2 regions of the Janthinobacterium sp. DSP2-3-3 genome follow, and region 1 is predicted to be linked to the other one. Evidence: predicted binding sites of a transcription regulator. Region 1 holds the regulator's gene; the other holds the start of a gene.

What was found. Region 1 encodes FliA, which starts transcription of late flagellar genes. Its sites were predicted from a motif close to CTAAAGTTTNNNNNNNNNNNGCCGNTA; they were not measured.
Region 2: the regulator FliA is predicted to act here: its motif matches at 2,297-2,323, upstream of ACP7DE_RS13650 (DUF5610 domain-containing protein).

The regions. Positions count from the first base shown of each region.
Region 1 is NZ_JAFCWA010000003.1:303,124-307,807, reverse strand. It holds gene ACP7DE_RS08125 (hypothetical protein) at 1-380, opposite strand, end outside; gene ACP7DE_RS08120 (translation initiation factor Sui1) at 454-816, opposite strand; gene motD (flagellar motor protein MotD) at 868-1,662, opposite strand; gene ACP7DE_RS08110 (flagellar motor protein) at 1,668-2,414, opposite strand; gene ACP7DE_RS08105 (RNA polymerase sigma factor FliA) at 2,396-3,127, opposite strand; gene ACP7DE_RS08100 (MinD/ParA family ATP-binding protein) at 3,173-4,036, opposite strand; gene flhF (flagellar biosynthesis protein FlhF) at 4,029-4,684, opposite strand, start outside.
Region 2 is NZ_JAFCWA010000006.1:59,754-64,437, forward strand. It holds gene pyrF (orotidine-5'-phosphate decarboxylase) at 1-631, shown strand, start outside; gene sbcB (exodeoxyribonuclease I) at 800-2,248, opposite strand; gene ACP7DE_RS13650 (DUF5610 domain-containing protein) at 2,395-3,039, shown strand; gene ACP7DE_RS13655 (GGDEF domain-containing protein) at 3,041-4,006, opposite strand; gene ACP7DE_RS13660 (HPF/RaiA family ribosome-associated protein) at 4,269-4,646, opposite strand.

The DNA.
Region 1 (4,684 bases):
CACAGCTGCTGCTGGGCGGCTTTTTCTTCCGCCGTCATCTCGCGTCCCAGCTCCAATTCCATCCCCGGCAAGCGGCTTTCGCGTTGAAAAACGATGCAGTCGTCAATCAGGTTGAAGGCCGCATACGCGTCTTCCGCTCTGCCGCTGGCGCCCAGGCGTTCGAGCCGCTGCGCCAGGGACGCGAGAACGGGCGGCTGGGCCGCAGGGACGGAGGCATCAATATTCAAATACGATTCCAGGCTGCGTCCCGCTGGCGCGCTGGCGGCCGTCGTGGTGGCAGCTCCCGGCGCGCCGCCGTCGGACGCGGGCCAGTACGCCAGCGCCAGCGCTGCCGCGATGGCAGCGGCGATGGCGATGCCGGTAAGTTTGATATTCATCATGAAGTGGCGCGCGTGGACTGGAAACGCACGTTACCACAGGCACGCGGCACAGTCCCGCACGCACGCGAGCCGACTAGCCGCCGGCCTTTTTCGCCTGGTGGCCCAGCTTGGCCAGCGCGGCCAGGATGGTGTCCACGTGGTCGCCCTGCACTTCGATCACGCCATCCTTGACCGTGCCGCCCGAGCCGCACTGCGTGCGCAGCTGCTTGCCCAGCAAGGCCAGCGCAATGGCGTCCAGCGGCAAGCCTTTGACCACGGTGACGCTCTTGCCGCCGCGCCCCTTGGTCTGGCGCGATACGCGCACCACGCCGTCACCGGCAGGTGCCGCCTTGGCTTGCGCCTTGCACGCGCATTGCGCCAGTGGCTGGCGGCATGCGGGACACATGCGGCCCGTTTCGGTGGAATACACGAGACCGCCCAGGGAACTGCTTTTCATGATCGAGAGATAAAAAAGGGAGAAGGCCGCGATTGTACCAAGCGTCGGGGTTCAGTTGGCGGGAGCCGGCGCAGGTGCAGGTGCAATGGGCGCCGTCGGCACTTCCGTCACCGTTTCCGGGATGCCGGACAAAATCGTCACGGCGACCCTGCGGTTGCGCGCGCGTCCTTCCGGCGTGGCGTTCGGCGCCACGGGAATGTTGTCGGCGTGGCCCACGGCCGTCAGGCGCGAGGCTTGCACGCCGCTGGCGATGAACAGGCGCACCACGGCGCTGGCGCGCGCGGCCGACAATTCCCAGTTCGAGGCAAAGGTCGAATTACTGATCGGCTGGACATCCGTATGCCCCTCCACCTGCACGTCGTGCGTATCATCCTTGAGCAGCACGGCCACCGCGCGCAAGGCCTGGTCCGATTCGGCAGTCAGCCCTGCGGCGCCCGGGTCGAACAACACGCTGGCATTGATTTCCACGCTCACGCCGCGGCTCGTCTGCGTCACCCTGACTTTACCTTCCTTGACCAGCGGTGCCAGGGTGGACGTCAGGTCCTGCGCCAAACGCGTCATGTGTTCGCGCTCGCGGCGGATGGCTTCCGTGCGACGTTTCAGGGCGGGATTGGGCAGCGGGATCGCCTGCGGCGCTTCCATGATGATGGGCGGCGCGCCCTTTTCCAGGCTGAAGGCCTGGCCGATGGCGTTCTGGAAGACGCGGTACTTGCCCTCGTTGACTTGCGAAATCGCATACATGACAACAAAGAAGGCGAACAGCAAGGTGATGAAGTCGGCGTACGAGATCAGCCAGCGGTCCTGGTTGTCCGGCTCCTCGTCATACTTCCTGCGCGCGCGCCGCATCATGCTCAGTGCTCGTGCAGCAGGCTGGCCACGCGCTCTTCGATGATGCGCGTATGGTCACCCGTGGCGATGTCGTACAGCACGGCGGCCGTGATTTCATACTGCAGCACGCGGCGCGAGACGATGGCTTTGAGTTTATTCGCCACCGGCAGGAACAACAGATTGGCCAGGCCCACGCCGTAGATGGTGGAGACAAAGGCCACGGCGATGCCGCTACCTAATTTACTCGGGTCGGTGAGGTTTTCCATGACGTGGATCAGGCCCAGCACGGCGCCCAAAATACCGATGGTGGGCGAATAGCCGGCCGCCGATTCCCACACCTTGACGGCCTGGCGCTCGGCCAGCTCGTAGGCGGAGATTTCCACGTCGAGCAGCTGGCGTAGCTTGTCGGGGGCGATACCGTCGACGATCATGCGCAAACCCTTGGCGTTGAAGCGGTCGGCCGTGTTTTCCATCAGGCGCTCGAGCGCCAGCGGGCCGTCGCGGCGCGCCGTCAAACTCCATTGTCCGATGTCACGCGCCAGCGCGGCGCGCGTGTCGGCCGGCGGCAGGAAGACCCAGCGCAGCATTTCGAGGCCGCGCACGAAAGTGCGCAGCTGCGTTTGCAGCAGCACGGCGCCGAAGGTGCCGACAATGACGATGGCAAAGGCGGCCGGCTGCAGCAGGGAGGCCATCTTGCCGCCTTCCAGTGCCTGGCCGACCAAGAGGCCCGCCAGCGCCAGCGCCAGCCCGATTACGCTGGACCAGTCCACGCCAGCTCCCTCAAAGTTGCGCGCAGGCGCGCGACGGCCTGGGTATGCAGTTGCGAGACGCGCGATTCGGAGACACCCATCACCGCGCCGATCTCCTTCAGGTTCAGCTCTTCTTCGTAATACAGGCCCATGAGTATTTTCTCGCGTGGCGGCAGCGCGTCGATGGCATCGATCACGGATTGCCGGAAATCGGTATCGAGCAGGGATCGCAAGGGGTCGCTGTCCTCGTCCACGCAATGGCGGTCGAGGAAGCTGTCATTGCCGTCCGGGTCATGAAAGTCTTCGTAGTACAGCAATTGGTGGCCGCCGCCGTCGCCCAGCATTTCCTGGTAGTCGGGCAGCGACATTTTCAGCAGTTTCGCCACTTCCGACTCCGTCGGCGGGTGGCCCAGGCGCTGCTGCAGGGTACTCATCGCCTCTTCGATCTTGCGCATGTTTTGGCGCATGCTGCGCGGCAGCCAGTCGCTGGTGCGCAATTCGTCAAGCATCGCGCCGCGGATGCGCAGCACGGCATACGTTTCGAACTGCGCGCCATGCGTCTCTTCATAGCGGGTAATGGCGTCGAGCAGGCCGATCATGCCGGCCTGGATCAGGTCATCGACCTCGACCGAAGGCGGCAATTTCGCCTTCATATGGTGCGCCAGACGCTTCACCAGCGGAATGTGCTCCGTCAGCAAATAGTCCTTGTTCGATTTCCCTTTGACCGTGTACATAGGCTGCTTATTGTTTTAACTGCTATCGTGTGCTGATTGATGGAATCAGACGCTGAACTGGTGCGGGCTCCCCGTCTGGTACAAGGTGCCACCAAGCACCGGCGCCGCCGAACGGGCCAGCCGCTCGGCCAGTCCGCGAAACGCCACCGAGGCTCCCGCCAGCGGAAAGGCATCGACCACGCTGCGGCCCAGACGCGCCGCGCGGTGCAGATACTCATCGGCAGGCACCGACCCCATCGAGGTCAGTTTCACGGCCAGGTAGCGGCTCGCCGCCTGCGCCATATTATCGTATACCACCTTTGCCTCGGATTCGGAAGCGCCGGTGACCAGAATGCCAAACGGACGGCGTCCCAGTTCCTGGCTCAGGCGCTTGATCAGGCAGTACGCCGCCTTGATCGAAGTGGCGCTGGTCGAGACTTGCACCACGATGTCGGACGAGGCCATCAGCGGCACGGGGAAGCAATCGCCCTGGTCGGCCACGACGCCGTCGACCAGCACGATGCCGCTCTGGCGCGCCAGCACTTCGAAGGTCTTGCCCAGGCGGCGCAGTTCTTCCTCGCCCGCATAGTCCATGCTGTCCATCAGGTGGTTGCGCGCCCCCAGGCTGGCCACGCCAAAGCCTTGCGGCACTTGGTGGATGACCTGGTTCAAGGCGCACTGCTGGCGCGCCACGTCGCGCAGGCTGGCGCCGTGCGCCAATCCCAGGCGGGCAGCGACACCATCGCTGCCGCCACTGGCGTCGAGCAGCAGCACATCATTGCCGCCGTAGGCCAGCGAGGCGCCCAGGTTGACCAACATGGCACCTTTGTCATCTTGCGGCGTGGCCGATAAAAATGTCAGCACGCGCGGCTGCGGGCCGGCCAGCATGCGGCGCAAGCCTTCGGCCTGGTCGAAATCGAAATTAGCCAAGGTGCACCCCGCGCGCTTCATTGTTGCGGGCGGCCGCCTGCGCCATCAGCAGCGGCAGTTCGGCATCGGAAAACTGCGTCGCCGCCGCATCGCGCTTGAGCTTGAAGGCGCGGTCGATCAGGTAGCCGCGGTCGGCCAGGTACAGATCTTCCGGCACGCGCTGGCCGTTCGACACATAAAACAGGTTCAGCTTCTGGCGGATCACCACGTCGAGCACATTGCCGATCGAAGCCGCTTCATCGAGCTTGGTCATGATGCAGCCGGCCAGGCCGCTGCCCTGGTAGGCGCGCACCACTTCATTCAGGGTTTCCTGGGTCGCCGTGGAATTCAGGCACAGCAGGCGTTTCACATCGGCGCCGGCGCCCGACAGCATGGCCACCTGTTCCGTGACCATCTGGTCGCGCTGGCTCACGCCCACCGTATCGATCAGCACCGTGTGCTTGTTTTTCAATTCTTTCAGGGCGATGCGCAAGTCCGCTTCATCCTTCACCGAATGCACCATCACGCCGAGGATCTTGCCATAGATGCGCAACTGTTCATGCGCGCCGATACGGTAGGCATCGGTGGTGATCAGGGCCAGCTTTTCCGGGCCGTGGCGCATCACGCAGCGGGCAGCCAGCTTGGCCGTGCTGGTGGTCTTGCCGACGC
Region 2 (4,684 bases), on a different contig from region 1:
GGGCGCGGAAAAGCAGCTGGAAGACATCTGCCGCTACGTGCGCGCACACTATCCGCACATCCCCCTGATCCTCGACGCGAAACGGGGCGACATCGGCGCCACGGCCACGCAATATGCGCGCGAAGCGTTCGAGCGCTACGGCGCCGACGCCGTCACCGTGAACCCGTACATGGGCGAGGATTCGCTCGATCCTTACCTGGCGTGGCAAGACCGCGGCGTGATCATCCTGTGCCGCACCTCGAATCCGGGCGGCTCCGACCTGCAATTTCTCGACACGGATGGCGTGCCCCTGTACCAGCGCGTGGCGCGCCTGGTGGCCGAGAAATGGAACAAGAACGGCCAGTGCGCGCTTGTCGTCGGCGCCACTTTCCCTGAAGAACTGGCGCAAGTGCGCGCCATCGTCGGCGACATGCCGCTGCTGGTGCCCGGCATCGGCGCCCAGGGCGGCGACATCGCCGCCACCGTCGGCGCGGGCCAGACAGCCAACGGCATGGGCATGATGATCAGCTCTTCGCGCGCCATCATCTACGCCACGCCGCAAGCGGGCGAAGATTTCGCCGATGCGGCGCGTCGCGTGGCGATCGAGACGCGCGATGCCATCAATCAACACCGCGCGTCTGATGGTGTCTGACATAAGCTACTGCGCGTCGCGATTTGCGGCCGGCGATGCTCACTGTGCTATAGCACAGTTGCGCTTCTCGGCCGCAACTCTCATCCGCTCGCTACGCTTCTGTCAGGCACCGTGATGACTGTTGTTTGTCATCCATGCAAAATGCCGGGCTAGCCCGGCATTTTGCATTTAGTCTCTCTGTGGTGCGACGATCTCCGCGTAATCGTAGAGTTCGCCCAATATCTCTTCCCCCCGCTCATCGACTGATTCCGACAGCACGTCGATTTCCGTAAACAGCATTTCGATGGTGCGGGCGCCGCCGTCGCCGTCGAACAGGCGGGCCGCGCGGTGCTGTTCCCAGCGCAGGTTTTCCGCTTCGCTCAGGGTTTGCGGGAAATTGCGGGCACGGTAGCGGAACAGCAATTCTTGCAAGCGTTCGTCGGCAAACGAGGGGCGCGCCGTGGCCAGCTTGACCGGTGTATCGCGGCGCAAGGATTCGAGCAGGCGGCGGTCGTCGTTGCTGACGAAACCGTTGTACAAATCCTCATCCACATCCAACGCGACATGCGCGCCCGGGCGCTGGAACACTTCGGCCCAGATCGTATCCATGTTCGGCACCGTGGCAGCCAGCTGGGCGTTGAGCTTCGCGGCGTCCAGATCGATGCCCCATTGCGCGGCCATGGCGGGCGACAGGGTTTTCAGATTGCCGACCAGCATGGGCGACTTGTTCAGGTGCACGCTTTTCACGGGCAGGCGGGTCATGCCTTCCGGCATGGCATCCTTGCGCGTGAACAAACGCGTGCGGATGGTGTCGGCGTCCAGCGCGAACAGTTCACGCGGGTCGTACTGGCAATCCCAGACGAGGATTTCATTTTTGTTGCTCGGGTGCGTGGCCAGTGGCCAGACGATGCCCAGGCAGCCCCGTTCGGCAGGGAACATGCCGGACACGTGCAGGAAGGGCTGGCGCTCGCTGGCGGCCAAGTGCATGCCCATTTCGCTGGCGACCCTGTCCTTCTTGTGCAGCGCCAGGCAAAACTCGAACAGTTTCGGCTGCTTTTCCTTGATCAGGCGGGCCAGGGCGATGGTGGCGCGCACGTCAGACAGTGCATCGTGCGCCGCTTCGTGGACCAGGCCATTGGCCTTGCTCAGGTGTTCCAGTTTGAAGCTGGTCTGGCCATCGTCGCGCTTCGGCCATTGAATGCCTTCCGGGCGCAGCGCGTGCATCATGCGCACCACGTCGAGGATATCCCAGCGGCCGCAATGGTTTTTCCATTCGCGCGCATACGGGTCGATCAGGTTGCGCCAGAACAGGAAACGCGTGACTTCATCGTCGAAACGGATGGTGTTGTAGCCCACGCCGATGGTGCCCGGTTCCGAAAAGGCCGCTTCGATGGTGGCAGCGAACTGGTGTTCTGGCACGCCCAGCTGCAGACACTGCTGCGGGGTGATGCCCGTGATCAGGCACGATTGCGGGTCGGGCAGGAAATCATTGGCCGGCTGGCAATACAGCATGATCGGCTCGCCGATCTCGTTGAGTTCGGCATCCGTGCGGATGGCGGCGAACTGGGCCGGGCGGTCGCGGCGCGGCTGGGCGCCAAAGGTTTCGTAGTCGTGCCAAAGGAAAGTCTGGGTAGTCATTGATGGTCGTTGCTTAATTGGTTGTCTGGGCCGCTCAAAGAGTCGCTGCTACAGTTTTCTGAAAACCTGCCGATACTACACGAGAGGATGGTCATCATTGCGTTTCCCGCATGGTGGCATATATTGCCCGTTCAAGGAGGTCTATCGTGTCAATTCCCATCGCCGCAAGCGGCAATTCCACCCCTTCCGTGACTTCCGTCAGTACGGGCGTTGCCGGCAAGGACGATAAAGTCCAGCAAAAGGACGGCGTCAACACTGAAATGAGCGTGAACGACCGCAGCAAGCTGCAATTGAACGCCTCCATCATGCAGGCGTCGCTGAACGTGTCGATCGGATCGGAAAACGAGCCGCTGGCGCTGCTGTACAAGACGGCCATCACGAATATCAATGAAGCGCTGAAGGGCCAGTACGGCGAGGACGCGATCCAGAACGCCGCGTCGCAGGATAATAGTGCCGAAGCGACGGCGAGCCGCATTGTATCGCTGTCGACGGGTTTTTTTGACGCCTACAAGAAACAGAATCCCGGCATGGACGACGATACGGCGCTGACCAAGTTCATGGACACCATCAGCGGCGGCATGGAAAAAGGCTTCAAGGAAGCGCGCGATATCCTGGAAGGCTTGAAAGTGTTGCAAGGCGATATCGCCGGCAATATCGACAAGACCTATACATTGGTGCAGAAGGGCTATGCGGATTTCATCGCCGCGCACAGCAGCAAGAAGGATGAGGCCGCCAAGCCGGATGCCGGCAAGCCGGCCGACAGCAAGCCGGCCGACAGCAAGGCTGCCTGAGTTACAGCGCGACTCTGTTGCGGCCCGATGCTTTTGCCCGGTAAAGGGCCGCATCGGCCGCCGCGATCAGCGCTTCGTCGTCCTGTTCGGCCGCCAGGCTGGCCACGCCGAAGGAACCCGTGATGTGCGGCAGCGCGCTGCGCATGTCGGCGAAAATGACGGCTTGCTGCATGCGCTCGCACAAGCGCTCGGCGACCCGCAGAGCCACGTTTTCGCTGGTGTCGGGCAAGATCACCATCATTTCCTCGCCACCATAGCGCACGGCAAAATCCGTGGGCCGCAGGGCCGCGCCCAGCACTTGCGCGGCGATGCGCAGTGCCTGGTCGCCCGCCTGGTGGCCGTGGGTGTCGTTGAAACGCTTGAAATGGTCGAGGTCTATCATCACCAGCGATAGCGGTGAGTTGCTGGCGTGGGCGGTGACGATCATGTTCGGCAGTAAATCGGTCAGCCAGGCGCGGTTATACAAGCCCGTCAGGCTGTCGACCATCGATAGCTGGCGGTAGAACTCGCCCAGTTTCTGGCGCCGGCGCAGCAGGGCATTGGCGGCGCGGATGCGGAAGGACAGCAAGCGCAGCAGGTTGCGTGCCAGGCCGTTCGATTGCTCGATCAATTCCCAGACGACGGCCGCGTCGATCACCAGCAAGTCAGTTTCTTCCAGGGCGGAAATGGCGGCCAGGTTGCTCGCTTCATCGAGCACCGATTGTTCGCCCACGCTCTCGCCGGGCAAGACCTTGCTGACAGTGCCGTCATCCATGCCCGTGTGGGTGTCGGCCGCCACGGCCAGCGAGCCGCGCAGGACGATGTACAGGCTGGTGCCCTGACTGTCGGCAATGGCTTCGCCTGCTTCGAGGCGCATCACGGGACAGGGCGCCAGCATGGCGGCCGTCTGGCTGTCCGCAGCATCGCTAAATAGCTGTAAATCGCCGATGTTGCAGCCTGAAGCACCGAAGTTGCCGATCTGTTCCACAATCATACTTTCATAAAGCCGGCGCGCGCGAGCAGAGGGCCGGTAGCTTCATGATAGCGTAATGCAGCCTTGGCTGTAACGGCAAAAGCTTGCTTGATGTCACTTACTGTGGGAAATACGACAATTATTTCATTCTCGCGTACATGCGCTGGAATGCTGATGCTTTTGGCATTGTGGTTGCCGCGCGCGAAAGGCGGGCCGGATGTGCAAAGGCAGCCTTGAACGGCTGCCTTGGTCTCTGAAGAATGCTGCGGTAGGGGAGTTACTCGGCGGTTTCTTCCGCTTCGGCCGTATCGATCACGGCATTCTTACCGGTGGCGTGGCGCTTGCTGTCTTGCAGACGGCCCAGGGCACTATCGATGGCGCGTTTCAGTTTGTCGGTAGCGCCGGCAACGGATTGATGCACGGTAGCGTTCTGTTCGGTTACGGCAATTGCTTGATAGCCAGCAACGCGTGCTTCCATGACGCAGCGAATATCGTCGGCGCCGCCTTTCGGGCCATTCGTGTCGCTGATGTGGACTTCGATGCGGGTCAGGTTGTCGCGGAAGCGGTTCAGTGCGCTTTCAAGTACGGATTGCACATGTTCGTTCAGTCCAGCGGTGTTGTCGATGGTGCTGTCGGTATGAATATTGATTTGCATATGCTTACTCCTGTCAATTCAAAAAAAACCCATCTCAG